DNA from 2 places in the Pseudoalteromonas sp. SR41-8 genome. Region 1 is predicted to be linked to the other one. Evidence: riboswitches for the same ligand, from Rfam matches in the RefSeq annotation. Region 1 holds a riboswitch; the other holds the start of a gene.
The links. A riboswitch is a leader RNA that binds a small molecule or an ion and turns the genes downstream of it on or off. The one in region 1 is predicted to bind lysine.

Region 1 (17,628 bases):
TGACAATAACTGCATGATGCAGTTTTAAATTTTTACTGAGTAGTTTGATTCTCATGCAAGTAACTTTTCACAGTTACTCATATTCGCTCTTCGTTTCCTTCCTAAATTATCACAATAGCTTTCATGTGACGAAGGTCTTCCAACAGCGCCATGGAACACGCGGGTAAATTGCGTTGTGAGTTTTAACCAGTTCTCAGGGCTAATATTGACTCGATCTAATAAAGAAAGGGATGTGTTTTCAATGTATCCTCGCTTATCTTCTCGCATTACACGACCCGTTAATTCAACAAGTTCAAGATACGATTTAAGCTCAAACGGGAGTCCTTTTGGCATTCTTTGGCGTGGCATCCCTGCAAAACGTAATAGCTTTTTAGGTTGCTTACCTGTGGTTGCACTTTCAATTCGTTTTTGCACACTGGTATGAATTGATTCTTCTGGCGTGTTGGCTATTTTTGCTCTTATTGGGTTTAAATCAACATAGGCCATACAGGCTGCAAGTGCTGCTTCATCTAGTAGAGCTTGTGATTTAAAGCGACCTTCCCAGAATCGGCCTGTGCAGTTATCTTCTTTATTGGCTCTGCGGGCAATATCTTCATTTAACAACCGCATAAACCAGCTAATACTGGATAACCGCTCTCGATATTGCTCAACCGTTTGATTAAAAAAGATGAGCTCTGATTTACTTAATTTTTCACCTTGCAAATATTTTTTCGTCAATAACGTGCCTTTACACAGCTTATGCCAGCGTAGAATAATGGCTTTGTCATTAAGGCGTTTGGCTTTTTTATCATCAACATACAACACTAAATGTGTGTGATTGCTCATCACTGCATACGCACACACATCAATGCAAAACACCTTAGCCAATGCGAGTAGTTTATCTTCTACCCAGCCTCTGCGGTGCTCATAGGACTGACCTGTAAAACGGTCTTCACCGCATAAAAAAGCACGGCGTACACACCGTGAAATACAATGATAGTACCTTGTATCAATCAAACTTACTTGACGCTTTCTTGCAATTGCCATGGAACACCCTATTTGTTTTTTATACTAATTTCTAATTTAAAGCTAGTAAAAAATAGGGGAAATACAAACTTTAGGGTGGGTGTCATCTTTGTTCTCTCATCGAAAAACTCGAGGAGCTTTCTATATGATTATCAAATCTTGACTTCAGACATTAAAACTCCTGAACGCCTGCAATTGGCAGGCTTCTGACTGTCAGGTTTAGTCAAGTCCTGTTAATCGAATCTGACAAACAAGCTTATACATATAAGTATCTTAAACACTGGCACTTACATTTTACGGATAGCATTTATTTTATTAATCTTCTTAATAACTCCTGACTCAAAAAGTTGCTGCGCGCTGGACTTGAGCAATTGAGTTTCCTCAAACGTTATATGCTCTTTAATGATTAAGTTTGCATAGGTAATTTGCAGCCGGTTTATTGCACGGCTTTTCTTTCTGCATTCAAAGCACTTGATCGCATGTGCATCAATCCAAAACTTTAATTCTTCAAACCAATATTGCTGCTCTTTAGCAAAAAATATAAACGCTCTATGACAATCGACACATTGCTCTTCTATATCAACATAGAGTTGCCTTGGATATAAACTGTCACATTGTTTTTCGATAACTGCGGGGATTGCCGTCTCAGGAAAGTAGCGAACACTTTTATACCACCAAAAGGCATTCTCGATTTCTTGCTTTGTATAACTATTACCAGAGAGGATTGGCTCGCTGCCATATCTTGGGTGGTTTACATAATTGGTCATTTTAGCTATTTACCCAGCACAATGAGGGTTCCTAAAACACCTGCAGCCACACCGATAATAAAACCAATTACCCAGCAGATAGTATTTAGTTTACTAAATAATGCAGAAGCAATAGCGTCTTCTTCTGCTGAGCCGCTTACTGACAGTTTACTGTCATGGGTTTGGTCTACTGTTGGTCTTGCTGGCAGTTCGCTGTCTGCAAGCTGCTGCAAAGTCATTACAACCTGTTCAGGATTAACATGGTCGCCATTTGCAATCGTTATATTCTCAATAATGCCACTGCAGTCGGCCAAGACTTCTAAAGCGACTTTTTCAGTTTCAACATCAAATAACACATCACCGGCATAAACGAGTTGGCCTTCACTAACATAAAGTTTAGCGATATCTGCTGTGTGTATTGAGTCTGGAAGCGTGGGTACTTTAACATCTATGTTCATAATTCCTCCTTGGATATAATACCAATCGACTTAAATATTTAACCATTCTAGCGAGCTAAATGGTCAGTAACTTAAAACGATTGGTATAACACTATGTATTAACAATTAAAACTAAAAAACTGACAACTAAATTATCAACCAAACGCGACATTAGCGAACACGGCGGTCATCAGTATCGGACACACATAACGTATGTACTGAGCAAACCAATAACGCATGCCACTTGCAGCCTCATTTAATTGATTACCACGGCGCCACAACCACCCTACAGTGATAAAGTAAAATAAGCCCATAAGCGGTAATTGATACTGAGTCAGTACCATGATCACTAAACCAAATAGCCAATCAAAATTGAAAATAATCAACGATGACGCGGCTAAAACCGTTAAGCTCACTAAAAACGTCGCTTTTTTACGCTCTACTTGATGGTTTTCAACTAAAAAAGCCACTGGAATTTCAGTTGATGAAATAGTCGATGTGAGTGATGCAATCGACATAAGTACAAAAAACAATAAACCAACCAATAAGCCAATTTCGCCCATAGTATTAAATAACTGCGGTAGAATTGCGAAAATTAGTTGCCCTTCTCCCACTAATTTTCCATCACTAAATACTTGCACGCCATTGTGCTGCGCCACGTAAATTGCAGGAATAATTAATAAACCAGCTAAAAAGGCAACCCCTGTATCAAGTAACGCTACCGACGCGGTTAACCGCGGCAAATTAGCATCAGGCTGCAAGTACGAGCCATAAATCATCATACAACCGACACCCAGTGACAGCGAAAAGAACGCCTGCCCCATTGCCGCAATAATTAAACCTGGGTCGAGTATTTGGCTAAAGTCTGGCACTAAATACGCAGCAAAGCCTTCACTTGCGCCATCAAGCGTGGCTATATAAGCAATTAGCACAACGAGTAACACTAATAGCATCGGCATTAACCGTCGCGACCATGTTTCTATGCCAGATTTAACACCTTTGAGAATAATACTCGCAGTGAGGATCAGCATCAGTGGTGTAAATACAAAATTACGCGCCATCGAATCCGTGTGTAAAAACGTACTGACGGTGGTAAATCCAAAAAAGCTAGCAATGGGTTCAAGGGCATAAGCAAGCATCCAACCTGCAACAATTGAGTAAAAGCTCAGCATCACAATCGCACCGGCTAAACCTAAATAACCAGCAGCAGCGCCTACTTGCGGTGCTTGCTCTTGCCATGCTTGTCTAAGTGCTTTAACCGGATTAGCTTGCGCTTTATGACCTAAGTACAACTCAGTGTATAAAGCTGGCAAGGCTAAAAAAAAGATAACTATAAAATAGACTAGTAAAAACGCGCCGCCGCCATGATTTGCCGCTTGCGTGGGAAATCCCCAAATATTACCTAATCCAACTGCAGCGCCAGAAGCTGCTAAAACAAAGCCAAGGCGGCTTTGAAAACCATCACGCAATTGTGCCATACATCTACAAATCTGTTATTATTTTTCATTATTGTGAATTAAACCATATTTAACTCTCACAGAGTAATAAATTTGCCTTGGCTTAATTAACCAGCGCACAACCGCACAAAATATAAACATGTTTGTTCTTTTATCACTTTAATTGTGGATTTTATGCCTGCGTTATTTTTTCAACAGCAACTCGTTATCACCAAACACAGCGTGCAGCCGTTCAATGCGAATACTATTTTATTATTTGACGCCCAGCAGTTAAATGTTGATGAATTTGATTTAAACGCACTATTAAGCCCATTTGAACTGACGGTTATAACCCGTAGAAAAAGTTACAAAGCCAAGCAAGAATATTTAGCCACTCGGCTACTGCTTAAGTATTTGGTAAAGCAAACGATGCCACAATTTCGTGAGCTAGCAAATAACCATATTAGCTCTGAATTTGACCAGCAAAGCAGTAAATTACTGCTACATATAACTGACAGTGACACTGTATTGCGTAGTTGTTTATCCCACTCTAATGGTTTTGTGGGTGCTGCATTAAATGTAGAACGAATTGAATTTGGTTTTGATATTGAAAAAATAAACCTGAAGCGTCCATTTGCAAAGCTCGCTAAGCATTTTTATCATCTTGATGAGGTAAATTTAATAACGCAAGATCAGCAAAGTGCAGAACGATTTTTTAGAATATGGACCTTAAAAGAAGCACTTGCCAAAGCCACCAGCCAACCAATTGCAAAATTACTCAGCCCCAATGTATTTACTGAACTTGAGCGAGCAAATTTAACAGCGCTGAGTTGTCAATATCATGAGTTTGATATCAGTGTGGTAAGTGACAAGAGCACTGACTGGCAGTGCTCTGTGGTAAATTCTACCGCCCAATTACGCGGCGTTTTGAACTTCTAATAAACGGCTGTGGATCGCTTGCACAACAAAGTCTGACTCGCTCTGCTCCACTAAAAAGCACAGGTTATGTTTACTTGCGCCATGACAAATTAAGCGAATATTAAAATCGCTTAATACATTCATTAAGTTAATTTCTTGCTGACGTAATTGAATTTGTGAACCAATTAATGCCACTAAGGTTAAGTTGTTCTCAACCGACACGTGGCAAAACTCCGCTAACTTATCAAGGCATTCTTGATCAAGCTCAGGACGCGAGGCATTTGGCGCATTATCTAAAGTAATTGCAACACTTATCTCTGAGGTAGTTACCAAATCAACCGAGATATTAAACTCACTTAAAATTGTAAACACGTGAGCTAAAAAACCACTAGCCAAAAGCATTTCGGGGCTTTTTAAGGTTAACAATATTTGATTTTTACGCTGCGTGACAGCACGAATTCCGGGGATTTGTGATTTCTCACGTTCGATCCAGGTACCACCACGTTCAGGCTCACGGCTAGAACCAACAAACACACTAATATGGCTGCGGCTCGCAGGTAAGATAGTTGCCGGATGTAATACTTTCGCCCCAAAGGTAGCCATTTCGGCCGCTTCATCAAAACTTAAACGCGCAATCGGCGTAGCCTTAGCACATAAGCGCGGATCGGTGCTAAAAATGCCCACTACATCAGTCCAAATGTGCACGCTCTTAGCGTTTATAGCTTCGGCCAGTAATGCCGCACTATAATCTGAACCACCACGACCAAGTGTGGTAGTTTGACCATGCGCGTCACTGCCTATAAAGCCTTGAGTTACAATAACCTGTTCAGCTAATAACGGAATTAAATGCTCTTTTGCGGCCATTGCTGTTGCAGCTACATCTGGGGTTGCTTTAGAAAATTGGCTGTCGGTTTTTAATACCTGTCGCACATCAAAACGCACCGCATTTAAGCCATTTAAACGCAGTACCTGAGTAAATAAATAGGATGATAAACGCTCACCAAAGCTCAATAACTCATCATGTTGTTGCTTTGATTTTAGTGGCTCACTGGCAAGTGACTTAAAAGCTTTAATGGTTTCATCAAAGCCATGAGCTAAATCAGCATCCAATGACAGCTCATTTAAAATAGCTTCTTGAATAGCAATAACGCCAGCAATGTTCTCATTGCGCTCATCTGCTGATAAATCTTTTTTACATAAGGTCACAAGGTGATTAGTCACTCCTGCGCTGGCACTTACGGCCACTACTCGTACGTTGTTATCGGCTACAATAATTTCACTGCAACGGCTCATCGCTTCAAAGTTAGCCACACTGGTGCCACCGAACTTTGCGACTACGTAGTCTGATTTTTGATTTTGTGCTGACTGTTGCAAGTTAGTTGCAGCTAATTGGGTATTCATGTCGTCTCCTTTTGTGGCATTCATACCACGATAAAACAAGAAGAACTTGGCAAGGGGGTGCTCGATAAGAAAAGTCCACTGCCAGAAGCTCTCCACCTAATTGGTGACAGTTTTGAGGATTCAGCCCCATAAACCGAAAAGCCACTGTGACGTCCAGTTGCTTTCCTCGGCGAGTACTTCCCTCCTTAATGATTACAGGCATACGTCGCCTAACATTAAGTACCTAAGTACCGCACCTCTTCTGAATGTTAGATTAATTACGTAAATTATTAGCAATTAAATAACAAAACCCGCTATTAAGCGGGCTTTGAAAGTTATCGTTTAGACGTCTAGCTGTCAAGTTGTTTTAAATAATAAAAGCAATTAAATAAAACTACCTGCTAAATACGATCCCATATAACCAATTGTATAAGCGATTAATAAATACACCGACATACGTAAATAACTCATGAAGGTAAGCGCTTTTACTTTACTCATAGCGATAATACCGGCAGCCGAGCCAATAATAAGCATGGACCCACCCACTCCAGTTGCATACGTAAACGACAACCATTGTTGTGGACTCATCACTATTTCAGCTTTAAGTAACGCAGCCGTTAGTGGTACGTTGTCAACCGCAGCTGATAATATACCCATTAAATAATTAGCGTATTGTGCTGGCATTAACTCGTAAAGATGAGTGAACTTACTGAGCATACCGACTTCTTTCAGAGCGCCTACAAGTAATAATACGCCAACGAAGAACAGCAAGGTGTCGTATTCTATTTCGCGAATATAATCGATGATTTTTTTATTCACATCTTTTTTGCGCATTAAAAATTGCGCTACTAAAAACATCAACGACAAACCAAATAAGAAAGTTAACAAAGGCGGCACATGATAAAGCACGCTTAACGTTAATGTCCCGACAATCGTTGATAAGAAAATCACTGCAATAGTGATATCTGTTTTCTCAATGCGACGGTCCTCTTGTTTGGTAAACTCAACTTGGCCGTTGAGTCCAAATGACAGCATAATGGCCAATAGCGCCACGCTAAATAACGCAGGCACAACCAACAATAGCAAGTGACCAATGGTAACTTTGTCATCAAGGAAAATCATCAAGGTAGTAACATCACCGGTAATTAACGACACTCCGCCCGAGTTCACACTAAAGATGATAAGCGTAGCGTATTTAATTAGCTTTTTCGGATCGAGTTTTAACGACATCACCACCGCAAGGGAAATTAATGTGGCTGTGATATTGTCTGAAATCGACGAAAATAAGAAGGAGAACCCGCCAATCAAAAACATCAGTTTGCGTTCGCTAATAGCACTGGGCATTATCTTATGCACAATATTTTGGATAAAACCTTTGGAGTTCAAATAGGCTACAAAGGTCATTGCAGCCATTAAAAACAACCAGAGTGTGGCAATCTCTAAAATATTGTGGTCAAGTTGATGTTGTACGTTTTCGGGGCTTTGCCCGTGAAGCGGCGAGATAAATAAGATAATCCAGCATAAAGTACCAAAGAAAAGCGTGGTTTTGGCCTTGTTTACATGGATAATATCCTCTATAACGATGAGCACGAATGCTAGCGTTATCAGGGTTAGGATAATTGCAGTTACCATGGTGTTTGAACAACCTTTATAAAAATGTAAAAATTGTATGTTATGAGCCGCAGGACGACACGGCGCGCAGTCTAGCACCAAAGAATGTGTAAAACTATTGTCAATTTGCTTTTCTACGACTAATCGCTGAGGCCTAACAAGCCGGCTTTACAAGATAAATTAGGATTTTTGGAGTTTTATGATCCCAGCTAAAAAGTTGCTAAATACCCTAACAGAGCACTGGGGAATGTTAGAGCTGCTATTTAAACGTTTTAAAATGGCTGATTTCAGCCTAAAAGACGTGCAAAATGCGATCAAACAAAAACAACCTACGTGGTCAAATGAGCGCATTTACAAAGAAACCAACCGCCTTCTAAACCAAGATATTATTATTCCCTTGGCTAAATCGTCACAACTTGAAATTAACCGTGCAATTGCAGATTTTGCCACTTTTTTATTGCAGGAAGAACATTTAGGCTTGGCGCAAGAAATTAGCGTGCTGGTTGAAGATTTAGCCCGTTTGGGTAACCGTTTAGACAATGCCGGTAGTATTGAAGACTACGACGAGATGCGCCGTTTTAGCCGCATTATGGATGATCGGGTGCGTAAAATAATGAAATTATTTGCCCACAACGAAAATGCCATTTTAAATATTGTAGAACAAGCAAAAGCTAATAATGCGGTGCAATCATTACAAAAGCGTTATCAAGCGGTGATTGAAGCGTTTGATGAATACATTGAACCAATGCTTGAAATGGTTGATATTCGTGGCGATTTTCATGCTTGTTTTAATACCATCGAAACACAAATCAGTACGCAAATTGAATATATTGAACGCAGCGGTAAAGCTTATCAAGATAAACGCATGCTTGAACGATTACGTACCCGAATTTTAGAAATGCATTTAGTTGGTCGCGAAAGCCTGCGTAAAAGTGCCGATATGCTAATGCCACTGCGTGAAGAGTTGCGCCGTAATAATATGATCACTCGTCAAGCAGCTAAAGTACTTGGTTTAGTACGTAAAAATGGCGTTGATAATATGCTCAGCGCCGTACAACCACATTTTGTCTCTGACACGCAGCGATTCTCATTGGGGCAACAGCGCCATATGGTCGCTTATATGGCTGCACTTGTTGAGTTTGAACACAGTGAATACGAACTTCCTGATCAACAAGATGTGCCTGCTTTTGTTACGCCAAATATTCCAGATTACAATAATGTTAAAGCAAACTTTAAAAAACGCTTCAATGCTAAACGTAAAAAGCCACAACCATTATTGACCTTTTTAGAGCAAAGCTACCCAGACCTTGAAGCCGACGAAATGCTGTTTTTATATCAAAAGCTGGTAAGTGACACCGATATTGAAATCAATCAAAGTGATGAAAAAATGCGCGTGAAAATTGCCGGGCAACATTTTTCTCTTTTCCCTTTTAATTCTAAGCCTGTTGACCTTCAGCAAACACCAACAGTGGATGAGTAACCGTTATGACACAGATAAATTTAGATGAACTTAGTCATCTACAAGCAATTAATAAAAAATTAGTCACCGGCTATCACATTAGCGAACAAGACACCGTAATGTGGCAAGAGCTTGATCAACAAATTGATCATTACCGCGCATTATTCAGCGCCCTTGGCCACGATTTACAACATGACAGCCGTGGTTTTTATTACTTTGCCAGTGATGAAAGTACACCCAATATGGGGAAAATTTCCCGCGCGATTGCCTTAACCATTTATATCTTAATTGAGCACTATGCAAACTCAGGTAAAGACCCAATGCGTGCCTTATTTGATGAAGTGAATGATTTAGAACTGATGCAAACTTTAGTGCAAATGAACAAGCACTTATTTGATCAACTCGAAATTTTTTCAGGATCAGACCTACGTAAAGACGTGTACTTACGCATGATACGACTTGGCCTTGCCCGTGAAGTAGAAGGCGGCTTTATGCTGCAAGCACCTATCTACCGTTATATTGATGCCTTAATGGAAGTAAACGAAGAAACCTATATTGGAGAGGACGAATAATGAAAAACCTATACGGCCTCAGTAAGCTGGCATTATTAAACACCGCCGGTTATGCCAAATGTGTGATCCCGCTTGATAAAAGCAGCTCAATTTGTGCACCAAATAACACCGGTAAAAGCTCGGTGATCAATGCTCTGCAATTTCCGCTTATTAATGATTTACGCCTAACAGAATGGGACGGTCATGATTTAGACGAAACTCGTAAATTTTATTTTTCGTCAGATCAATCCTATATTTTACTCGAAGCCGACCTGCCCCATGGCCCGGTGGTGATTGGTGTAGCTGGGCTTGGTAAAATTGCCGGTTACGCACATCAGTTTTTTTGTTACCAAGGCAAGCTTGATCTTGAGCAGTATACTCAAGGTAAAACCATTATTAAGTTCACTAAGCTGTTTAATCATTTAAAAGAGCAAGGCTTTAACCCTATCGAGCTTAAAGCGCAAGAGCTCAACGCACTATTAACGGGTGGTGCCACGCCATTTGATGGCGACATTAACTTAAAGATGATCCCGCTTAACAACGTGCAAGATTCGGCAATTTATAAAGAAATTTTCCGCCGTATTTTGAACCTGCATAAATTAGGCGCTGCCGACGTAAAGCGCTTTATGTTACGCGTATTTGAACGCCACATGTCAAACTCAAAGGTCGATTTTTATGAAGTATGGCGTCGCTCCTTTGATAAAGTAAACCGCGCAAAACGTGAGCTAAAAGCACTCGAGTCGATGCAAGAGCCTATCAGCGCCCTTAAATCTATGCTTGAAAACCAAACCGTACTCAAAGGTAAATTAGCCGCATACGCCCCCAAAATTGACCAAGCATTAATCGATTTTGATAGCTACCAAGAGGCGCAATTGAGCGAGCTTAATGTTGCCCTTGAAGACATTGAACACGAAAAGCACGAGTTTGAGCAAAAACAACAACTTTATGTACAACAATCGCGCGATATTGAACGCAGGCAAACACAAATAGAGCAATGGTTTTTAGACTTTGGTGCTCTAAAATCTGAATTTGAATTGGTTAACATGGCAACCTTAAAAGTAAGCCTTGGTCAATTAAAGCAAGATTACGAGTCACTATCGCATTCTATCAACAGTGCACAAGGGCAAAGCCTGCATACTCTTGATTACCGTATTAGTGAAACACAAAAGCAGATCAAAAGCTTAAAGCTACAGCTTAAAAATCTTGAGTTTAATTTATTTACCCGTATGCGCGAGGATTTATCACTTAAAGAAGTTGAAGAGATCTCGCGTATTCTAAACCCTGACATTCTGTCATTTGCCACCACCAGTAATGGTGATATAGATATCACTGACGAAGATGCCTTTGGTGCATTTTTAGAGCAATTATCAGATAACGTGAAAGGCGGCGTGCTCACCCTGCCAGGCGCGACCATCAAGCTGAAAAAACTCTCACCGGTGCAGATGCAAAGCGGTGAAAATAAAGAGCAACTTACTGCGCAACTCAACGCTCTTGAACAGTCACTCAATGAATTTAAGCAACAGCGTGATGTGGCCGCAAATGTGGCCGACAAACAAAAAGAAAAAGATGCCTTATACGATGAACTCATGGCAGCAGAAAGCGCACTTAAACGCTTTGAACAATTCCAGGTTATGCTGCAATCTATTGATGCACAAACACTCTTAAAAGAGCAATTATTGGCTGAACGCGAGCAAGTTGATAGCTACTTACAAGATATTCAAAATAACAGCGGTTCAATTAGTGATCGACGCTCGATTATTAAATCGAAAAAAGATTTAATTTCACGCCAAGCCGAGCGCCTTCGCCAAGTGAAATCTGAACGAATTGACCACACGCTGGATTTATATAGCGGTAAAGTCACCCCGTATATGATTGATGTGCAAATTGACTTTGATAATCTCAGTGACTTAGTTCATCACTTTAATAAAGATTGCCAAGAGCTGCGTAATTTTGATATCAACGTTCGTAATACCTATTTGCATATTTACAATGCCGGTATTACCAAATTTGATAACGAAAATGACGAGTTTAGTAAATACCAGAAATTGATTGCCGCGTTCCATAATATTGATAACGAACGTGATGCGGTTGAACGCCAAGCCCGAGTTGCACTCACAGAAGTAGCCGCGACGATTAAGGGACTGCGTGAAGATTTAGACAGACTGCGCCGTGAAATGAACAGCTTCAATAAAGGCATTAGTCAGCATCGTATTTCAAACTTACAAGCATTTAAAATTAACGTGATACCACGCAAAATGTTGGTTGATAGTATTGATACCATCATCAGTACCTCAAATCAGTTTGAACAAGGTGATACGCTGGATTTACTCAGCCAAGAACCCTACAGTGAAAGTGCTGTCAACGAAGCAAAAGATCACTTAATTAAACTTGCCTCTGATAAAGCCGGTTTAACCCTTACTGACTTATTTGATATTCGCTTTGAAGTAGTAAACCGTGCAGGCGAAACCGAGCATTTTGAAAAAATTGATTCGGCTGGCTCAAACGGTACGCGTATCACCATAAAATTATTATGCGGCATGTTGTTTATCCGCTACTTATTAAGCGACCAAGAGCAAAACTTATACCGCATCCCGATTTATATTGATGAAGCGGCCGATATCGATCCGCAAAATCAAAAAGCAATTATAGAAACCGCACTCAGCTTTGGCTTTGTGCCAATATTTGCCTCGGTGAAACCACAAATTAGCTGTGATTATATTGTGCCAATTCGCTCCGTTAAAGACGGCGCCCAGAACTGGGTAGATGAAAAGGATTGGATAGAAGTAGAGCATGAATAAGACAATAGCCACGTTTGTGTAAATTAATGCATCATTCAGTCAAGGACGACTAGACTGATCAACATCTACTTTGTACACAAATTACAGGTAAAAAATAACATTTCCTTGAATTAATTCTATGTTATGTTATCAAACGAATAGTAATTAAATTTGCCAAGGAGCAAACTCCATGAAAAATATACTAATTGCAGCTGCTGTATTACTACTAGCAGCGTGTGCAAAAACGCCTGATATTGACTACGACAAATCTGTGGACTTTGGTAACTACAAAACATTTGCTTGGTTTCCACAAGCGACCTTGGCTGACGCTGGTAACTATCAAATCAGTCCATTGATGGAAAAACGTGTGCGTGAAGCGGTAAATGCACAATTACAAGCAAACGGTATGACACCTGCCGATGAAGCATCAGCAGATGTATTAATTAACTATCATGCCTCTGTTGATACTAAAGTTGACGTTGATACATTTAATGTAGGTTACGGTGCACGTTGGAACTACTGGGGCATGGGTTATAACACGCAAACAACAACCCATGAATATGATGTGGGCACTTTAGTGATTGATGTTGTTGACCGTGCCTCTAACCAGCTTGTTTGGCGTGGTGCTCGTGAAGGTCGCCTTCAGAAGAAACAAACACCTGAAGAGCGTAACAAAGCAGTACAAGAAGCCGTTGCAACAATTTTAAGTGGTTTTCCACCAGAAAAACTAAAATAGAGCTAAATTATTAAGGGCGTATAGAACTTTCAGAATTAAAATTTGTTCAATCTAGGGGCAATTTAATCGCGGCGCGAGATTTGTAATCGAGCGGGATCGATAACTGCTCCTAGGTTATTCAACTAGCTTACATCCATGTAAGAATAAGTAAAAATCGAGCAAGGTTACGGCGTCTTGCTCACGCCCTTTACTTACATCAATGTAAGTGACAAAGAGTCAATTCCCCCTTGTCAAAATCTTTCATGCAGAGCGTATTTGGCCTTTATGCTGCGTAATCGCCTATTCATTGGAACAACCACACTACATAGCCTTTGCCTTGCCTAAATACCAAACATACTGCAGCAAAATCAACCACGAAAGGTCTACACGCCCTAGTCTTTTTTATATTTATGCAGTAAATCTAGCGGTATATGGCAGTAATCATCTGGATGATTAGTTAGTCGGTCTTGGTGCTCAGCATCACTGGGGACATAATTTGTTAGCGGTTTAACCTGTACAGCTATTTTGTCGGCATCATCTCGTTGGCTGATATAATCGCTTGCTAACGTTAAGTGACTTTGCTCTTCACTATAAATAGCCGTGCGGTATTTTTCACCCACATCATCACCTTGCTTATTAATACTGTATGGGTCAATAATTTCAAAGAAATAATCAATTAGTTTATTAACCGTAACAGCATCAGTATCAAAAATGACTTTGACACACTCTGCATAACCATCGTACTCACTTTGTGTATTATCACTTGTACCATTAGCCCGCCCTGCTTCTGTAATAACTACTCCGGGTAAGTGCTTCATAAACTCTTGCACGCCCCACAAACACCCTCCCGCAAAATAAATAGTTTGCTGGCGAGCATAAAAGTTAGCTGGTTGTTTTTCATTCATAGAGGGACCTAATATATTTAACAAGCAAAGACAGTGTAATGCTTTCATTTTAAGAATGATTATCAAATGCAGTTTTTTCGAATTAATGTACAATAGCGCCAAAAATCGTGACTGTTTAATTTTGCTATTTTATCACGCTATAAAAAAGTGTTACGACTTTAATTTATAGCGCAATCGCACATAAAGAATATGAGAAAAACAACATGAACCGTACCTCGCACCTTATCATACCCTTAGTACTTGCCAGCATATCAAATGTTGCTTATGCGGCAGATGACTCTGAAGAATCGACAACCATTGAGCAAATAACAATCGAGGTATCACCTACAGCAAATACGTTACCTGTGGGTACCTTTGACTCACCTATATCAAATTTAGAGTATGACCCTCGTGTTGATTTGCAATCGCGTAACATGGCAGAAGCACAAGCTGATGTTACTATTCGTGGCGGTATCTTTGAAAACACCGGTTTTAGAGTCGGCAGTGCTACCTTACTCGATCCGCAATCAGGCCATTATTTTGCAGAAATTCCTATTGCACCACAAATGCTCACTGGCGCAAGTGTATTGACCGGTGCTGATAATGCACTTTACGGTGTAAATAGCTCAGTAGGTACTGTGTCGTTTGGTTGGAAGCCAATTACCACTGGTGGCAGTGTATCTGTAGGTGTCGGCACTAACGACTTTAATTTACAGAGTGTTCATGCTGGTAAAAGTATCCCTTTAGATACAATCGCCGATTGGCGCCTAGGTTTTGAAGGGGAATATTCTCATTCACAAAGCGATGGCTCAATTGATTTTGGCGATCATGATTTTAATCGCGCTACAGCTCGTGTGCAATTAACGAGTGCAGATTCACAAACTGATTTATTTTTTGGCTCACAAGAGAAATTTTTTGGCTGGCCGAACCTCTATACCCCATTTGGCGTGAATGAAACAGAAGACTTAGAAACGCAACTGTTAATGCTTAACCATAAACAAAGTTATGCAACAAACAGTGAGTTTGAAGTATTAGCTTATTATCGAAAAAATAACGACCATTATATTTACTCTCGTGAAAACCCAAGCGCGTTTCAAGCTTTTCACGAAACAGAAGTTAAATCATTCGCCATCTCTGGGCGACATGCTCAAAACGATGTGTTCTCACTAAACTACTCAGCACAATTTATTGAAGATTCCATTGAATCAACCACGCTTGAGAATAACTTTACTTCGCGTAACTATTATAAAATCAGTGTATTGCCAGAATACACTATGGCTCTTGAGAACAATCAGCAGCTAACAGTGCGTTTAGGCGCAGCCTTCGATGATACCAACCGCGATGACTCACAATTGTCGCTGATAGGTGATATCACATTCAATACAATTAATAGTAACGCCACTGAGCGGACATTTTATTTATCCTACGCTGAGGCCAGTCAAGTTGCAGGTTATACTGCTATTGGTGGCAATGACACTGGTGGATTGTTTAGAAGTAATTATAGCCTTGAGCGTGAAACCACCAAAAACTTAGAACTGGGTTTATTACTAGAACAACAAAGTTGGCAGCTTAATTCGGCTATTTTTTACCGCCAAGATAATAACTTAACTGACTGGACATTTAGCTTTGATTCAACCTCAGCGCGTTTTGCCGAACCGGTTGATATTGATACCGCTGGCCTTGAATTTTTAGCCACTAAGCAATTTGAAAATACTGAAATTATAGCCAGTTACACCTACCTCCATAAATCAGAAACCTATGGCTCGCCAGACGTCGATGCAAGCTTTTATGCCTTAAACTTCCCTGATCACCGTTTAACTCTTGGTGCTGTATGGAGCCCGACGGATATATTAGAGTTTCGGATTGATAATGAATGGCGTAAACAGCATAAAAATGCGCTGCGACGCTCTGATGATGAAGCCTTGTTTACTCAGCTGACGTTAAAAGTAACGCCACCGATACTGCAAAACTTCTTTATTACTTTAGCAGCAGATAACCTTTGGGATGAATCGTTTGAGGAAATTCCAGGCACACCTGGGCGCGGTGAGCAATACACACTAACTGCAACTTATAGCTGGTAAATAAAAAATATGTATAAAAACCGCATTTTTAAGATGCGGTTTTTTTATGTCATTTGTTCAAGCTCGGTAATTAATTGCAGCGCTTGCGCATTCGTTGTTCCACACACATCAATCGTCGCACTAAAATCACTGCATACTTTTGGCCGCCTTTCATCACCAAATAACTTACATAAATTGTTGTTATCTAACTGAATGCAGCGCTCTCCTGCTTTTTTGCCATTAGGCATCCCCGGAATCGGTGAGCTAATACTTGGTGCGATACAACAAGCCCCACACCCGAGTCGACACGCCATTGGTGATGTATTCATCTTTGCCCCTTTTGTAATCTATTTCGCTAATTTGTTAACTGTGTAATGACTTGTTACATCTTAATACGCCTTGTAAACACTTTATTCATTATAATTGCTGTGTCACCTAATTATGAGGAAAGCCCTGTGGCTACTAAAAAACAAATAATTCTACCTATTGCCGTATTAGTCGCCGGTGTAGGTCTTGCGGTTGCGTTTTCAGCAATGAAACAACCGCCAGAAGAAAAGCCAGCACAAGATACACGCCCTCTGGTATCAGTTAGCGCAGTTCACCTTGATGCAATTACGCTAGACGTAAAATCGTATGGTGTAGTAAAAGCAAAAGATCACACCCCACTGGTTGCGCAAGTAAGCGGTCAAGTGGTATTTGTCTCTGAGCAATTTGTGCAAGGTGGATTTGTCAAACAAGGCGATATTCTAGCACGAATAGATCCAAATGATTATGAAGCTGCGTTAATTGAAGCCCAAGCAGGCATGGCGCAAGCCAGCTCTGATCTAGAAATTGAGCGAGCGCAAGCTCATGTAGCACAAGCAGAGTGGGATCGAATAAAAGACGATTCAAATCAAATGATCCCATCTCAATTATATTTACGCAAACCACAATTAGCCGAAAAACTAGCGCGTTACCGTGCAGCACAGGCGTCTGAAAAACGCGCAAAACGTAATTTAGAGCGCACATATATAAAAGCGCCTTATGATGCGATTATTTCTGAACGTGCAATTAGTTTAGGCAGCGTAGTTAATCCTGGAAGCCAATTTGGCGCTCTCAGTTCAACCTTAGTGGCTGAAATTCGCCTTCCTGTGGCAGATAAAGAATTACAATACCTAATCGATAGCGGTATCGGCGCGAATGTAACACTCAGTGCAGACTATGCTGGTAAGCCAACTACTTGGCAGGCAAAAATTGTCCGCAGCGAAGGTGTTATTGATCAAAAAAGTCGTATGAGCTATTTAGTGGCGCAAGTAAATACACCTTATGCCAGTGAGCAACCGCTGCGCTTTGGCTCTTATATCAATGCGACCATTTCTGGCCGCGAGCTTGATAATGCGATTATCGTTCCTCATCACTTAGTGAAAAACGGTAAAATAGTGGTAATGAATGATGATTTAACTCTTTCGTTCAAACCTCTTAATATTATTAGAGAGCAAAATGGCATGGTCATCGCTTCACAAGGCTTAAATGATGGTGAGCAATTGATCACCTCGGCTTTAGATTTCCCAACCGAAGGCATGCAAGTAAAGCTAAATGACTCTGATAAACCTGCAGCTGCAACTCAACTTGCACTGAAAGAGGAATAGAGCATGACCATCCATAGCGAA
Region 2 (15,662 bases), on a different contig from region 1:
ATTTGATCGCGCGATGGGGAATTAAGTAAATCAGCAGCCGCTTGGCGCGCATCAGCCATTAACTCAACGGTTTTTTCACTCGAAAAAAATGCACCGCCTAAATTCGAGTTGTAATAACCTAAATAAGCCGACATTGCACTCAAAACAGGCTGTGGTACTTGTGAGCCACCCGGGCCATCTAAAAATATTGGTGACTTACCAGCTACTTGCTGCATTAGGGCCGGAAATTGGCGGCGTAATTGTGTTAAGTTCATTGCTATTCCTTAAGCTGTCAGTACGAAGCAGTCAAGATAACCCGCTTTTGTGTCATCAATTTTATTCATCGGTGTTGCGTTATGCCAAACTTCACGGTCATTAATTAATGCAAACATACCGTCTTTAATTTCCATTTTAAAACAAGGCTCAGCTTGCTTATTTTCATACACCAACAACTCACCACCTTCTAAGTTTTCGTGAGATACACCACAAATACAAACGTGATCAAAGCCATCTTGATGAATACCTTCTGGCGCAGGCGGCGTATCACTTTCAATAGCAAGCATACGAAATTGATGAATTTCAATATCACGCTCTTCGCTAATACCGGTAATGGCACGAAACTCATTGACGATACTTTTCATCCCTTCGCTTGCCAATAAACTCGGCTCTAAATTTTCGTAAGTGCGCTCAACATTACCTTGGAAAGTATTGATTGAATCATCTTGTACAAATGCTTTTGTGGCTTGTAAAACAAGTTCATCATTTTGCACTTTAATTACTGAATAGCGGCGTTTACGAAACGCACCGTCGGCATACGGGTTAGCCGGAAGATTAGCAAACGATGGCTTAACAGCCTCAATATGAGCTTGGTTTACAAAGCGAAGTTGTAATAGGTTCTGGTTGTTTAATGCTGTCATAAAAATCTCGCCTAAAAATAAGAGGATTAACTCATAAATAATGAAGGGATTTTAATGCAATTAGAGGGGATTTTTTGCGTCTTTACTTGATTAAAGTAAGGTTAAAGTAGAATTTTAAGATCTAAAATATCATCATAATGAAATTTTAATCTAACAACAAAATGACCAATGGAATTTCTATTTATAAACATCAATAACAAAAACACTTAAAGAGTCCAACTAACCTCATATTTATTTTTCAATCTTCAACTACAAGTTCAACTTAGTCGCAGGCTGGTAAGGTAGGTTGTAGCGCCACATTCTTAATGTTCAACTAAATACGAATAATATTTCAGCATCCCTAATAAAAAAGCCTGCTAAGCAGGCTGTCATATACAAACGAGTTAAAATTAAACAGCTTGTTGAATAATCACGTTGTCTGCTTTTTTAGTGTAAGCAGGCATGCGATGGAAGTTCAAGTAACGGTATGTATCTGATGCTGTTGCATTGATCTTCGCAGCATATTCTTGATACTCAGCAGATGTTGGTAATCTACCTAAAATTGCAGCGATTGCAGCAAGTTCAGATGAAGCTAAAAATACGTTTGCACCATTACCTAAACGGTTCGGGAAGTTACGTGTAGAGGTAGACACAACTGTTGCTTGATCTGCAACACGTGCTTGGTTACCCATACATAGTGAACAACCTGGAGTTTCGATACGTGCGCCAACACGACCAAAAATACCGTAATAACCTTCTTCTGTAAGTTGGTCTTTATCCATCTTAGTTGGTGGAGCAACCCAAAGCTGAGTCGGTAATTGACCTTTAAAGCCATCAAGCAACTTACCAGCAGCACGGAAGTGACCAATGTTAGTCATACAAGAGCCGATGAATACTTCATCAATTTTCTCGCCTGCAACATCAGAAAGAAGACGCGCATCATCTGGATCATTTGGTGCACAAAGAACTGGCTCTTTAATTTCGGCTAAATCGATATCAACTATATGAGCGTACTCAGCGTCTTTATCAGCTTCCATAAGTTCTGGGTTAGCTAACCACTCTTGCATTGCCGTAACACGACGTTCAATCGTACGTACATCACCGTAACCTTCAGAGATCATCCACTTCAGCATAACAATGTTTGATTCTAGGTATTCAGAAATAGATTCTTTAGATAACTTAACAGTACAACCTGCCGCCGAACGCTCTGCAGATGCATCAGATAATTCAAATGCTTGCTCAACAGTTAGGTGCTCAACGCCTTCAATTTCTAGTACTCGACCAGAGAATTCGTTAATTTTTCCTTTTTTCTCAACGGTTAATAAGCCTTGCTTAATACCGTAGTAAGGGATTGCATGTACTAGGTCACGTAATGTGATACCAGGCTGCATTTCGCCTTTAAAACGGACTAAAATTGATTCAGGCATATCAAGTGGCATTACACCGGTTGCTGCTGCGAATGCTACTGCACCCGACCCCGCTGGGAATGAAATACCTAATGGGAAACGTGTATGTGAATCACCACCAGTACCGACGGTATCTGGTAATAACATACGGTTTAACCATGAGTGGATAATACCGTCACCTGGGCGAAGCGAAACACCGCCACGGTTCATGATGAAATCAGGAAGCGTATGGTGAGTATTTACATCAATAGGTTTAGGGTAAGCTGATGTATGACAGAAAGACTGCATTGTTAAATCTGCAGAGAAACCTAAACACGCTAAATCTTTAAGTTCATCACGCGTCATAGGACCGGTTGTATCTTGCGAACCAACAGTAGTCATTTTAGGCTCACAGTATTGACCAGGGCGAATACCTGCAACGTTACATGCTTTACCAACCATTTTTTGCGCTAGTGTGAAGCCTTTATCAGAAACTTCTGTTGCTGTTGGTACTTTAAATACATCAGTTGCACCCAAGCCAAGAGATGTACGCGCTTTGTCAGTTAAACCACGACCAATGATTAGTGGGATACGACCACCAGCACGAACTTCATCTAAAATTACCTCAGATTTAAGTTCAAAAGTAGAAATAATTTCATCAGTACCGTGACGCTTAACAACACCTTCGTAAGGGAAGATATCGATTTGCTCACCCATGTTAAGTTCATCAACATTTAATTCGATTGGTAATGCGCCTGAATCTTCCATTGTGTTGAAGAAGATTGGCGCAATTTTATTACCTAAACATACACCGCCAACACGCTTGTTTGGTACAAACGGGATATCATCGCCCATAAACCAAAGTACAGAGTTAGTTGCTGACTTACGAGAAGAGCCAGTACCAACAACATCACCTACGTAGGCAAGTGGTAAGCCTTTCGTTTTTAATTCTTCAAGTTGTGTAATTGGGCCAACTTCACCAGCTTTATCAGGTGTAATACCGTCACGCTCAATTTTTAGCATTGCTAAAGCATGCAATGGAATATCAGGACGTGACCATGCGTCTGGCGCTGGTGATAAATCATCAGTATTTGTTTCGCCAGTTACTTTGAATACCGTAACTGAGATTTTTTCAGCAACCGCAGGTTTATTGGTAAACCATTCTGCAGCAGCCCAAGATTCAATAATTTGCTTAGCGTATTCATTACCCGCTTTTGCTTTTTCTTCAACGTCATAAAATGCATCAAACATTAATAACGTATTTGCAAGACCTTTAACAACGATTGGCGCAAGCGCTTCTTCGTCAAGTAGCTCAATCATGGGGGCGATGTTGTAACCGCCAAGCATTGTGCCTAATAGTTCAGCTGCTTTTTCTTTTGAAATTAGTGGTGAAGTTGCCTCACCTTTAGCAACTGCGGCTAAAAAACCAGCTTTGATGTAAGCTGCGTCATCCACACCTGGCGGCACGCGATTTACTAATAAGTCTAAAATAAACTCTTCTTCACCTGCAGGTGGTGTTTTAACTAGCTCGATAAGATCAGCCGTTTGCTGAGCATCCAATGGCGCTGGTACGATACCTAACGCGGCACGTTCTTCTACGTGTTTACGATAATCTTCTAGCACAATATTGCCCTCTTGGTGACGTGAAAGTATTCAGTAATACGCGTTCTCGCGAAAAATTACTCAATACTTATAGTATTCTGATGATTAATTATAAAGCTTTTAAATATAGATGAAAGTCCATGCAATCAAGCAAAATTTTATACTCACTATAAATACTATGAATAGTCAAAAAGGAAAACACCATTCACATGAATGTTAATTAACTGCGAATCATTACTATTTTATTAGGCATAAAAAAACCCAGCATATTGCCGGGTTTTTAATAAATCAAATGCTATTAACGCTCAACTTTCACGCGTTCAATTGACTTAATGTGTGCTTCTACACGACGGTTTTCCGCGTGTGCAGCAGGTGTGTTGTCTGTATTTTTAAGACGCTCTTCGCCTAGACCAACAGTAGTAATACGATCTGCAGCAATGCCATCAGCAATTAGCTTAGCAGCAACTGCATCAGCACGCTTTTTAGATAACCACTTGTTGTAATCTGCTTTACCAACAGCAGAAGAATGACCTTCAAGTAATACTGTTGTATCTGTGTGCTCTTTTAAGAAGCCTGCAACTTTTTCAATACCGCTGTCATATTTGCCAGCAACAACCGACGCATTGTTAGGGAATGTTACTAACAAGCTCTTAGTTACTTCACGGTCTTCATATAGAGTACAACCTGTTCCATCAACAGCATCTGTCATTGGTGTGTTTGCACATTGGTCATCTGCATCAGGGATGTTATCACCATCGCTATCAACAGGAGCAACCGCTACAGGTACTACTGTAGCTGGAGCTGGAGCAGCTTTAACTGGCTCAGCTGCTGAACTTTGCTTACCAAATAAATAGCTAAGGCCAAGTTTAGCACCTACATCTGTGTAACCACGGTCAAGGCCTTGGTAAATAGATGTTTCAGCATTAAATGCGAAATTATCAGTGAAATAATGTTGGTAACCAGCACCCACATTAGCAAAAGTTAGGTTTTCTGTAATATCGATTTGTTTAAGACCGAAAATACCATAGAAAGGGCCGCCGTTGATGTGATAAAGACCATCAATACCTAAACGATCGCCGTCCATGCTTGTTGCGTTCATAGCAGGATTTACATTTGAAATGTCAAAATCCATATCAGCATATTCTAAGCGCGCGCTCCAGTAATCGTTAAAACGATAACCAATTTCCGCACCCCAACCAGTTGAATCATCAACGTTAGTACCTGCGCTACCACGGACATTTTCCCATGAAGCATCGTAATAATCGCCAAAAGCACCGATAAAGAAACCTTCTTTTTCAGCCGCGAAGCTTGAAGCGCTAGTTGCAGCTAGTGCTAAAGCAATAGTAAGTGATTTTAATTTCATTGTTTCCTTCCCATTTTCACAATTAAAATTGTAGCTAAGAAACCCTAGCTCAATAAGTTTGATTACAGAGTACCGCATCTTTAGTTAATCATTACTTAACAAAAACGTTTAAATGCATATATTTTGCAATTTAAATATTTATTAGAATAAAGCGCTCTACATTATAGTTCAGATAAAAGACTTTACCTAACTTACACATACATCGATTGTCAGCATTGTAATTGCTATCACTACTATTTCAGAAACAACGTTTCCAATATATTTGGCTTTAAAAATTTAAATGCTGAAGTTAATGGATGCATTATATTGGTTAATTTTAAATCAACAAGTAGCTAAGCATATTTATTTCTTATAATTCTTAATAAATAACAGCTTTTAACTAAAGATCTGGATGAATAAGTAGCATCAATTCGTTCGTATCCGTTCAATTTACGAACAGCGACAAATAACAATAATTGATGCTGTTATTATGTACCACAAAATGTTTGGTAATTAGTGTCCATATCGACAGGCGGTGAGTACCAAAATGCAGGGCTTGCCAACAATTGGTAAGGCGACCTCAAGGCCGTTAAATATTCATCTAACATGCTGCTTTCACCAGTACTTTCATACTGCTGTATTATGCTTTCAACGATATGATTACGCGGGATCAAGCGTGGGTTGGCTTGGCGCATCAGCTGATAGCTTTGCGTATTTGTTCTGGCTAACCACTTAATAGACCAACCAGCCAAGTCACTCGGAATAGCAGTCTGACCTTGCAGTGATTCTGTTAAGGAGTCAAAAGTATTGGTGTAATCAAGCTGATGAGTTTTCAGTAAAGTTAATAACTCGGATACTAATTCAGCATCACCATCTTGATGACCATCAAAGCCCAACTTTTTCGCCCACATCTGTGTAAAAGCTTGATGAAACTGCTCAGCAAAACCATTTATTAATGGGCTTAGTAGCTCAACAGCCTGCTCTTCGTCATCGCTAATTAAAGGAATTAAACTTTCAGCTAAACGTGCACAATTCCAATTAGCAATATTAGGTTGATTGCCAAAAGCATAGCGGCCTTGGCGATCAATAGAACTAAATACAGTATCAAAATCAAACTGATTCATCATTGCACAAGGGCCATAATCGATGGTCTCACCACTGACGAGCGTATTATCAGTATTCATTACTCCATGAATAAAACCAACGCGCATCCAGCTAACAATCAGGCTAACTTGCTTTTCAATTACCGCACTTAAAAATGCCAAATAACGCGCAGAGCCCGTAGACTTTATCTCAGGATAATGACGCTCAATAGCTAAATCAGCTAAAGTTTTTAAACCAGTAACATCACCTTGCGCAGCTAAATACTGAAACGAACCGACACGTATATGACTACTAGCAACGCGGGTAACAATGGCTCCTTGTTGTGGTGGTTGACGGTAAACTGTTTCACCACTGGCAACAACTGCCAAACAACGTGTCGTCGGTATGCCAAGCCCGTGCATTGCCTCACTCATTATATATTCACGTACCGCAGGACCGATTGCGCAACGGCCATCACCTCCACGTGAAAATGGCGTAGCACCAGAACCTTTGAGTTGAATGTCCCAAAGCTGTTGCTGCTGATCAGTGACAGCCCCTAATAAATGTGCTCGCCCATCACCTAAACGCGGTGAAAAATGTCCAAATTGATGCCCTGAGTAACCTAATGCCACAGCAGCAACATCGCTGTTATTAAGATTACCAGAAAAAATTACCGCACGTTCTGATGTGGCAACCTCAATATTAAGCTGCCTAGCTAACGTATCGTTCCACAGCAGTAAGTTTGGAGCAATAACAGCACTTGGCTGATCAGCCACAGCAAAATCATCAGCAATCTGGGTGTAACGAGCAACTAATTTCATAGTATTCCTTAGGCTTGGGTTGTTTGTATGCCAACGCGATTATCGCCCACGCTGTATGCAACTAACAAACTGAGCTCTTGAAGGCTTAATCCGCTTTGTTGCTGCAATTCATTAAAAAAATGTTGAGCGCTGGTAAGTGACTTTTTAGTTTGTAAACCGCTATCAATTATCTTATGAGCACGGAGATAACTTTCTACATCACGCGAGAATAAAAAAGTGTCTTTCCCTAAGGTTCGCAATGCATAAGGGCCGGTGTTACCACCTAAACGCGCACCATGCTTTTTTAAATACCCCCACAAACCAATAATATCGTCGCTCGGCCAATCTGCAATAAACTGACTAAAACTGCCATGTTCACTTGCCACTTCATGGATCATATACGCATTTTCTGGGATCGTTTGCACTTTTTTAAAGTTACGAACGATTCGCTCATCGGTGGCTTTTTGCTCAAGCATATCTGGCGGCATCATTAATAATTTAGCCACACTAAAATCCCAAAATACTTCCCGAAAACCTGGCCATTTATTGTTGATCACTGACCAATAAAAACCACTTTGAAAAATTTTGCGGGTAAACTCTTCAAGCCATGCATCATCAGGTAAAGCAGTTAATTGCTTTGCATTTTGAGGGGCAACAAGTAAGTGCTGTAACATTACTTCGCTACCTTTTCGCTGTGCCGCTCGTTGATATATATCTTGAAATTTTTCCATTACTCACTACCACTGCTTGTTATTACGCTTACTGTAACGCTATTTACGTTGTAAAAAAATGTCAGGAGCACATTGCAGCTAAAAATAAACTTAAAAATATCCAGCCTTGACACCTAGACGGCTAAAATGCTTTAATCTTCCGCATTACCCCTATTAAAGGTGTGAGTTTTAAACGATAAAACTTACACCATGGGCTAGAAGAGGTGCGTTATTCAGGTAACGTATGTGAGGAGCACACACTCCAGTGATCATACGTGAGGGGAATTAACGCCGAGAAGTAACACTTTTTGTGAAGTTTTACTTCGGGCGACTGGGTTGAATCCCAGCGACTGTCACCAATAACAGCTTGGCTGTTAAAATATTTGGTGGAGAGCTTCTGGTCTTAGCGTAATAAGGCCATAGCGCCCTATTATATTAAGCCCATTCGCTCTTCGAATTATTAGTTCGAACGACGTTAATGTGGCTCCAATCATAAAAGCTTATTAACTCCTCGAATCACTTATAAGTTCGTGAGAGATGATCAATAACTTCAATTTAAATGACTACCCTTTGTGGACGGCACTCGTCACGCCATTTACTGACGCTGGTGAAGTCGACTATGCCACTCTTGATCAGTTAGTTGCACAGCAGCAAGTGGCTAACAATGGTATTTTATTACTTGGTAGCACTGGCGAAGGCCTCGCACTAACACTCAAAGAGCAACAAGCGATTGTTGAACACGTGTGCCAATTAACGCCAACAGTACCACTGATGGTTGCAGTAGGCGGTATAAACCTAAAGCAACAAATTGCCTGGGTTGAATACTGTAATCAGTTACCCATTCATAGCTATTTACTGGGCACTCCCCTATACGCTAAGCCCGGCGTAGTAGGCCAAACACATTGGTTTGAAAGCTTACTTAATACCAGTAAACATCCTTGCATGCTTTATAACGTACCAGGGCGCAGTGCTGTTGATATTCCATCGGCCGTAATTAGCAACTTAAAAGACCATAAAAACTTGTGGGCACTCAAAGAAGCCAGTGGCGACATTGCTAAATTTGAAGGTTTTAGAAAAGTCGCACCTAATTTAGCTATTTTTAGCGGTGACGATGCACTGATGCCTTACTTTGCCCAGGCTGGCGCAAAAGGTTTAGTCTCTGTGGCTGCTAATGCATGGCCTGTGCAAACCCATGAGTTTGTAAAACGAAGTCTCAGCGGTCAACACCCCAATTTATTTGCCGACTGGTCACAAGCCATTCAAAGCTTGTTTGCTGTCGCAAACCCTATCCCCGTCAAAGTATTGATGCATTTACAAGGGCGAATTAACAGCCCGTACTTACGTCCACCTTTGACGCATCTTGAGTTAACGCAAACTGATTGTATTAACAACGCAAACAACACCATTTTATCTTGGCATTAAATACAGGTTTTTATAATGAGCTGGTTAGAACTACTAAATAATTTAGAATCGGGCGCAGTGCGCGCAGCAACACAAGACGACAACGGCCAATGGCATGCTAACGTTGCAGTAAAACAAGGTATTTTAGAAGCGTTTAAAAATGGCACTAATACCGAATTTCCAGGTGGCTTTGTTGATAAACATAATTTAGCACCACAAGGTTTTGCAGCCGATGCTGGAGTGCGTATGGTACCTGGTGGCTCAAGCGTTCGCCGTGGCGCACACGTTGCTAAGGGCACGATTATTATGCCACCAGCATATGTAAACATTGGTGCGTTTATCGACGAAGGCACTATGGTTGATAGCCACGCGTTAGTGGGGTCGTGTGCGCAAGTAGGTAAAAATGTACATTTAAGCGCTGCAGTACAACTAGGCGGTGTACTTGAACCTATTGGTGCAAGCCCGGTGGTGGTAGAAGAGGATGCATTCATCGGTGCAGGTTGCGTGATTGTTGAAGGCGTAGTAGTGAAAAAAGGCGCGGTGCTCGCACCAGGTGTACGCTTATCAGCAACTATTCCAGTTTATGACTGTGTTAATGAGCGCCAGCTGGCTAAAGGCGAGCCTATTCCTGAATACGCAATTGTTATTCCAGGCTCTCGTCCAGCTTCTAATACTTGGGCCCGCGAGCAAGGATTAAGTATGTCGTGTGCATTAATTGTAAAATACCGTGATGAACAAAGTGATGCATCATTGCTGCTTGAAGAGGTTTTACGTTAATGAGCTTTTTGAGCACGCCAGTTAAAACCGCCATTGATGAGCTATCAACTACGCTTGATACACCATTTTTTATTTACGACCTTGATACATTAAACGCACACTTAACGCGATTAGTGGCGCAAACTGAGGTAAAACTGTGGTATGCCGTAAAAGCTAATCCATTATCTAAAGTCATTCAAAGCTTAGATAACGTGGGTTTTAACTTTGATGTAGCAAGTAAAGGCGAACTTGAGCAAGTTCTGGCACAAGGTATTAACAGCGAGCGCGTGCTCAATACAGGGCCTGCCAAAAGCCCAAAACAAATTAAACACTTTATTGCGCGCGGCGTACGTACCTTTGTTGCCGAAAGCCTTAATCAAGTACGCTGGCTTAACGAGCAAGCAAGCTTACAAAACTGCCAGTTACAGGTATTACTGCGAGTGCAATTACGCTGGCCTGAAGGAGAAAAAAACCCACTTGGTGGCGATAGCCTTACTCCATTTGGTTTAGGTTGCGATGAATGGCAAGCGCTAAATACTAGCGACTACCCAGCGCTTAGCTTTGATGGCCTGCATATTTTTCAATGGGGCAACATGCTCAGCAGCGACAAGCTAGCTGAACTTTGGTCACAAATGATTGCACCGCTAACAAAGCTTGCCAACGACTTAGGTATTCACTTAAAAGTACTCGACTTAGGCGGTGGTTTAGGTATTCCTTACACTCTTGATGCACCAACCTTAAGTTGGGATGCGCTCATTGATGCATTAGCTGACATTAAGAATGCCGCAGGCGTACAAGAACTCTGGATGGAGCTTGGCCGTTATGCTGTGGGCGAATGCGGTCATTACGCAACACCTGTCGTTGAGCGAAAACTTAACTATGCCCAACAACAAGTGATCTTAAGCGGCGGTATTAATCATTTATTGCGCCCTGCAGTCACCAGCCAAGATTTCCCGGCACGATTATTACGAGACTCAACTGCTGCATACCAAACTATGAGCTTATATGGGCCATTATGTACAGCACTTGATTGCTTAGGTGAACACCAATTACCTAGTGATTTAAATGAACAAGACTGGCTGGTCTTTAGCCAATGTGGCGCGTACGGCTTTACCGAAAGTATGCCGTATTTTTTATGTCATGAGCTAGCCGCTGAATACACATTACAAAATGGCGAGCTTAACTGTATTCGCACAGCTGAAGATGCCAGCTACTACTTAAGGTAATTGAGATGAGCACGACTAAAGCTATAAGCCAAGAAAACATAGTAGTTGGTGAAGTTGCCAACGGCCTACCGCTCACAATTCCTGTCTATCGTTTAAAAGGCGATGGCACTGGGCCAAGTGTGTATGTGCAAGCTAATATGCACGGTGCAGAAGTACAAGGCAATGCGGTTATTTACCAATTACTTGAGCAGCTTAAGCATCTTGAACTCAAAGGCGATATCACCCTGGTGCCTTACGCGAACCCAATTGGTTGCAATCAAAAATCGGGCGAATTCACCCTTGGTCGTTTTGATCCAATCACCGGCACCAACTGGAACCGCATGTATCACTGCAATAGTAAGCTCGCGAGCCAATTTGCTGAGCAATATAGTGATGCCGATGAGCAAACCTTAAAAAGTGAGTTTAAAGCCGCACTGATTGATGAAGTAGACCAACAACTAAGCGGTCCAGCTTATCGCCTAACTACAGGCAAACGCATTGCACTTAACTTGCAAAAGTTGGCACACCAAGCTGATATCGTGCTCGACTTACACACAGGCCCCATTTCGAGTCAGCATTTATATTGCCCAGATTATGCCAAGGCCAGTGCCAACTACTTTAATATTCCTCATGTATTAATCATCCCTAATGATTTTGCAGGAGCAATGGATGAAGCAAGTTTTTGCCCATGGTGGCAATTAACCGAGGCATTAGCTCAACAAGGGCGTGAATTTAATGTTCAAGTTGAAGCTTTTACGGTCGAACTCGGCAGCCAAGAAAAAATCGATTTAACTGCGGCCCTTGATGATGCTAATAGTATTTTAAGTTACCTAAATCATAAGCAGGTATTCGTTGATGCCCCCTATCAGCCAAAAGTAATGAAGCGCTACGGCTGTGATTTAAATGATTACCTTGCTTACTATGCACCTATGGGCGGCATGGTTGAGTATATAGCGCCACTTGGCGGCCATATCAAAGCTGGCGAGCCGATTGCTAGAGTATTGCGAATGGAGCGCTACCTCGCAGAGCAACCATTACAAACCCTAACACTTGATTGTGACGCCATCGCGATTTTGCATTTTGCTTCAGCAAGCGTAAACCAAGGCACCGAACTATATAAATTCTTTACTAACGTATTTGAGCTTTAATTTTTATATCAAGCTCAACCCTTCTCATTGCGTGAGAGCACGACTATCCAATTGGAAAAAGTGCATTGAACAAGCGGCTTCGGCCGCTTTTTCTTTGTATTTATGGGCAAAAAGCGCCACAATCAACTAAGTTCAGTAACAATTCACTGATATTCAGTTAAAGTCTGCACTGAATAAAATATAATGAAAATCTATTTTCAGCTATTTTCTTGCACTGAAAATCACTCCATTATCATTTACTAATAACATACAACAGCTACTCTCTATTTGGCTTTATCAAAGGAAGAATAATGACTTGGCGCTACGGGTTCCTACTGACGACACTGCTTTCATACACCGCATTTGCACAATCAGAACAAGCTGAAAAAACAAATGAACAAGACAATGATCTTGAGCTAGTAAAGCAATGTATTTTAAATGAAGCCATTGGCGGCAAAGCCGAAATGACACTAGCGCAATTACGTGAAAAATGTAGTTCTCTCGATGAAAGTAAGCAGATCACCGTACTAGATAAACGCAAAGCCCGTGAACAGGTCAGTGAAAAAAACCGAAATGTGATCACTCCACATAAACGTAATTATATATTACCGCTGTCGTATGTATCCAACCCAAATGCCAGACCTTTTGACAATCTTAATGACCTATCAGAAAACAACGAAGGCGAAACACTTGATAACTTAGAAATAAAATATCAGTTATCAATCAAAGTACCGTTATACAATGATTTTGCAGATAAAGACCAAGCTGTTTACTTTGGTTTTACACTGCAATCATTTTGGCAGTTTTATAACGACGATATTTCATCACCATTTCGTGAAACTAATTACGAACCCGAGATCTTTTGGGTTAATTATCTAGACCCCGAGCATGTTCTTTGGGGAGATGAAATGGCGATTGCGGTTGGTTTCGTGCATCAATCGAATGGCCGTAGCCAGCCTCACTCTCGTTCTTGGAATCGTATTTATGCCAATTTCGTTTGGGAAAATGATGGCTTTGTATTTAGTTTTAAACCTTGGTACCGCATCCCAGAAGATAGAAAAGAAGATCCTATGCAGGCTAAAGGCGACGATAACCCAGATATCTATAAATACATGGGTTACTTTGAATTTTCTGGCGCGTATAGACTAGATGATCATGAATTTAGCTTTATGACCCGCAATAATTTAAATTCAGATAACCGCGGTGCAATTCAACTGGATTGGTCATTTCCGTTATGGGGCCGACTACGAGGCTATGCCCAATACTTTAACGGTTACGGTGAAAGCTTAATAGATTATAACGCAGATATAGAACGTATTGGTGTGGGTATATTGTTAACTGATTTACTATAAAAGTTAAGGCCAAGCAATTGCTTGGCCTTATTTTTTGTTTGCTCTGAATTCTAACTACTTAATAATTTTAAATGTACCTTCAAACTCAGCAACCAGTAACTCACCATCGTAGATTTCCACTGGCACTACATAGCTCGCTTTGCCTTCTGACTCTAACTCGGCTAATTTACCTTTACAACCGCTTAAATCAACGCTGCCACGAGGGTCGTTATTAAGCGGTTTTAAATATTTAATATTAGCATCGGCTAACACTATATTACCTTCAAACCCGGCTTCTTTGAGTGCTAAATAAGTTGCGCCCCAGCCGGTTAACGTCGCTAAACTATAAATAGAGCCAGCAAACATAGTGTTATGCAAGTTTAAGTTCGCATTTAGATCTGCACTGGTGGTAAATTGCCAATCAGTGTAACTTTCAACTTTAATGCCCATAGCATCGCTGATCGGAATAGATTCGCGCCATGTATTTTGCAGAATTTGGGTCCAATTAGGATGACGGAACCAGCCTGGCTCAGACGGTTTTTGTTTCACCATTTTCCAGTGTTGTACATCATCGTAAGCTAAGTGAGCCTTTTCTTTTAATTCATAACCATGGCGCTTATAAAATTCTAATGCCCGTTCACGAGCGAATAAAACCAACTCATCGGCGTCTTGAGTCCAGGCCATTTTCTCAAGCTCATGCAATAAACGACTACCGATGTGTTGATTACGGTTACCTTCCGCAACCGCCATATAACGGACTTGCGCTTGTTGTTGATTATTAAAATGCAGTCGTGCAACACCTAACACTGCCCCCTCTTTATTTTTAATAAAGCGATGCTCAGCATCTTGCTCTAAATCATCCTGCTCAGAACCACGCGGTTCATTCCAAGGTGCGCGCAATACTTGCCAACGTAATTGATAATACGCTTGCCAATCTTCGCTACTTTGTGGTGTTGTCACCTGAAACATAATCACTCCTGTTGCTACCAAGGCCGCAAACGCTTGTTAATTCAAGATGCGTTTATCTAACTAAAAATGCGGTCAGTTATTATTTGCAAACTACCATACTCCATCTGATAAAAACTTGGAATACGACTTTGGTGAGCAACGCAAAATAACTGCTTTACCTGTAAAACTTGATAGACATATTGGCACTTTAGATTGACTCGTCTATGCTGATGTAACTATGGAACATTTTTTTGAAGACAACGGGGCAGTAAAGCACAGCTTTATCGAAGATTGTCACCGTATCGGACAACTACTCTATTGGCACAAATATGGCGCCGATTGCATTCAGGTACGCCAACATAAGCAGTTACGTTGGTTATTGATCAACGAAACACTACAGTCAGTGGTCGAGAAAAGCAGCCCAAGCCATTTGCTGTTTCCACATTTACAATATTTAGCGCAATTATGGCAACCACTCTCAGCGCCAAACGCCGTACTTGAACTGGGCTTAGGTGGCGGTGCTATCCGCAATTACTTACAACACACCTACCCTGATAGTCAGCTACTCTCTGTAGAGAAAAATCCGAATATCATTCATTGCTATAAGCGTTTTTTTGGTGGTGAGCATGCATCGAATTTACGCTGTTTTGATGCTGAAGCTGTATTAGAGCATGGCCCACAATACGATTGGATCATTCTTGACCTATTTAGCCAATTAGATGCGCCGTTATTTTTATACAAACACCGCTTTTACGAAAAACTGCGCTGTGCTTTAACTAAAAATGGCTATTTGTTTATTAATTTTTTATCTCAGCATGATTCACAATTAAAGCAGTTAGAACATTTACTGATCACCACTTTTGGTAAAATACCTAGCATCGAAAAAATTCCAGGTTATGCCAACAACATCGTGGTGATCAGAAAATAACTGCTAGCCTTAACTACACTGTTAAATTAAATGTCACCGGCCCATCATTACATAAACTTACTTGCATATCCGCAGCAAATTGTCCTGTTGCTACGCTTAAACCCATAACTCGAGCTTGGCTAACAAAGTATTCGTATAGCTCATTAGCCTGTGCAGGTGTGGCTGCTGA

Region 2: another riboswitch for lysine. It lies ahead of dapA (4-hydroxy-tetrahydrodipicolinate synthase); the one in region 1 lies ahead of lysC (lysine-sensitive aspartokinase 3).

Annotation. Positions count from the first base shown of each region.
Region 1 is NZ_JACJEE010000013.1:36,124-53,751, reverse strand. Features, by position in the region: gene H5162_RS10775 (transposase) at 52-1,026, opposite strand; gene H5162_RS10770 (zinc-ribbon domain containing protein) at 1,293-1,772, opposite strand; gene H5162_RS10765 (biotin/lipoyl-containing protein) at 1,778-2,209, opposite strand; gene H5162_RS10760 (sodium-dependent transporter) at 2,344-3,666, opposite strand; gene H5162_RS10755 (4'-phosphopantetheinyl transferase superfamily protein) at 3,820-4,563, shown strand; gene lysC (lysine-sensitive aspartokinase 3) at 4,540-5,943, opposite strand; lysine riboswitch at 6,021-6,192, opposite strand; gene nhaD (sodium:proton antiporter NhaD) at 6,307-7,554, opposite strand; gene H5162_RS10740 (hypothetical protein) at 7,733-9,013, shown strand; gene H5162_RS10735 (condensin complex protein MksE) at 9,019-9,564, shown strand; gene H5162_RS10730 (ATPase) at 9,564-12,341, shown strand; gene H5162_RS10725 (DUF4136 domain-containing protein) at 12,511-13,056, shown strand; gene H5162_RS10720 (peptide-methionine (S)-S-oxide reductase) at 13,428-13,940, opposite strand; gene H5162_RS10715 (TonB-dependent siderophore receptor) at 14,144-16,000, shown strand; gene H5162_RS10710 (YkgJ family cysteine cluster protein) at 16,045-16,308, opposite strand; gene H5162_RS10705 (efflux RND transporter periplasmic adaptor subunit) at 16,435-17,607, shown strand; gene H5162_RS10700 (efflux RND transporter permease subunit) at 17,611-17,628, shown strand, end outside.
Region 2 is NZ_JACJEE010000016.1:92,325-107,986, reverse strand. Features, by position in the region: gene H5162_RS12655 (cysteine desulfurase-like protein) at 1-254, opposite strand, end outside; gene H5162_RS12650 (2OG-Fe dioxygenase family protein) at 264-896, opposite strand; gene acnB (bifunctional aconitate hydratase 2/2-methylisocitrate dehydratase) at 1,286-3,883, opposite strand; gene H5162_RS12640 (OmpA family protein) at 4,161-5,225, opposite strand; gene H5162_RS12635 (YdiU family protein) at 5,693-7,108, opposite strand; gene H5162_RS12630 (DNA-3-methyladenine glycosylase I) at 7,117-7,818, opposite strand; lysine riboswitch at 8,009-8,202, shown strand; gene dapA (4-hydroxy-tetrahydrodipicolinate synthase) at 8,335-9,219, shown strand; gene H5162_RS12620 (2,3,4,5-tetrahydropyridine-2,6-dicarboxylate N-succinyltransferase) at 9,235-9,975, shown strand; gene H5162_RS12615 (PLP-dependent decarboxylase) at 9,975-11,180, shown strand; gene H5162_RS12610 (succinylglutamate desuccinylase/aspartoacylase family protein) at 11,186-12,307, shown strand; gene H5162_RS12605 (phospholipase A) at 12,598-13,638, shown strand; gene H5162_RS12600 (bifunctional GNAT family N-acetyltransferase/hotdog fold thioesterase) at 13,693-14,586, opposite strand; gene H5162_RS12595 (spermidine synthase) at 14,804-15,493, shown strand; gene dtd (D-aminoacyl-tRNA deacylase) at 15,507-15,662, opposite strand, start outside.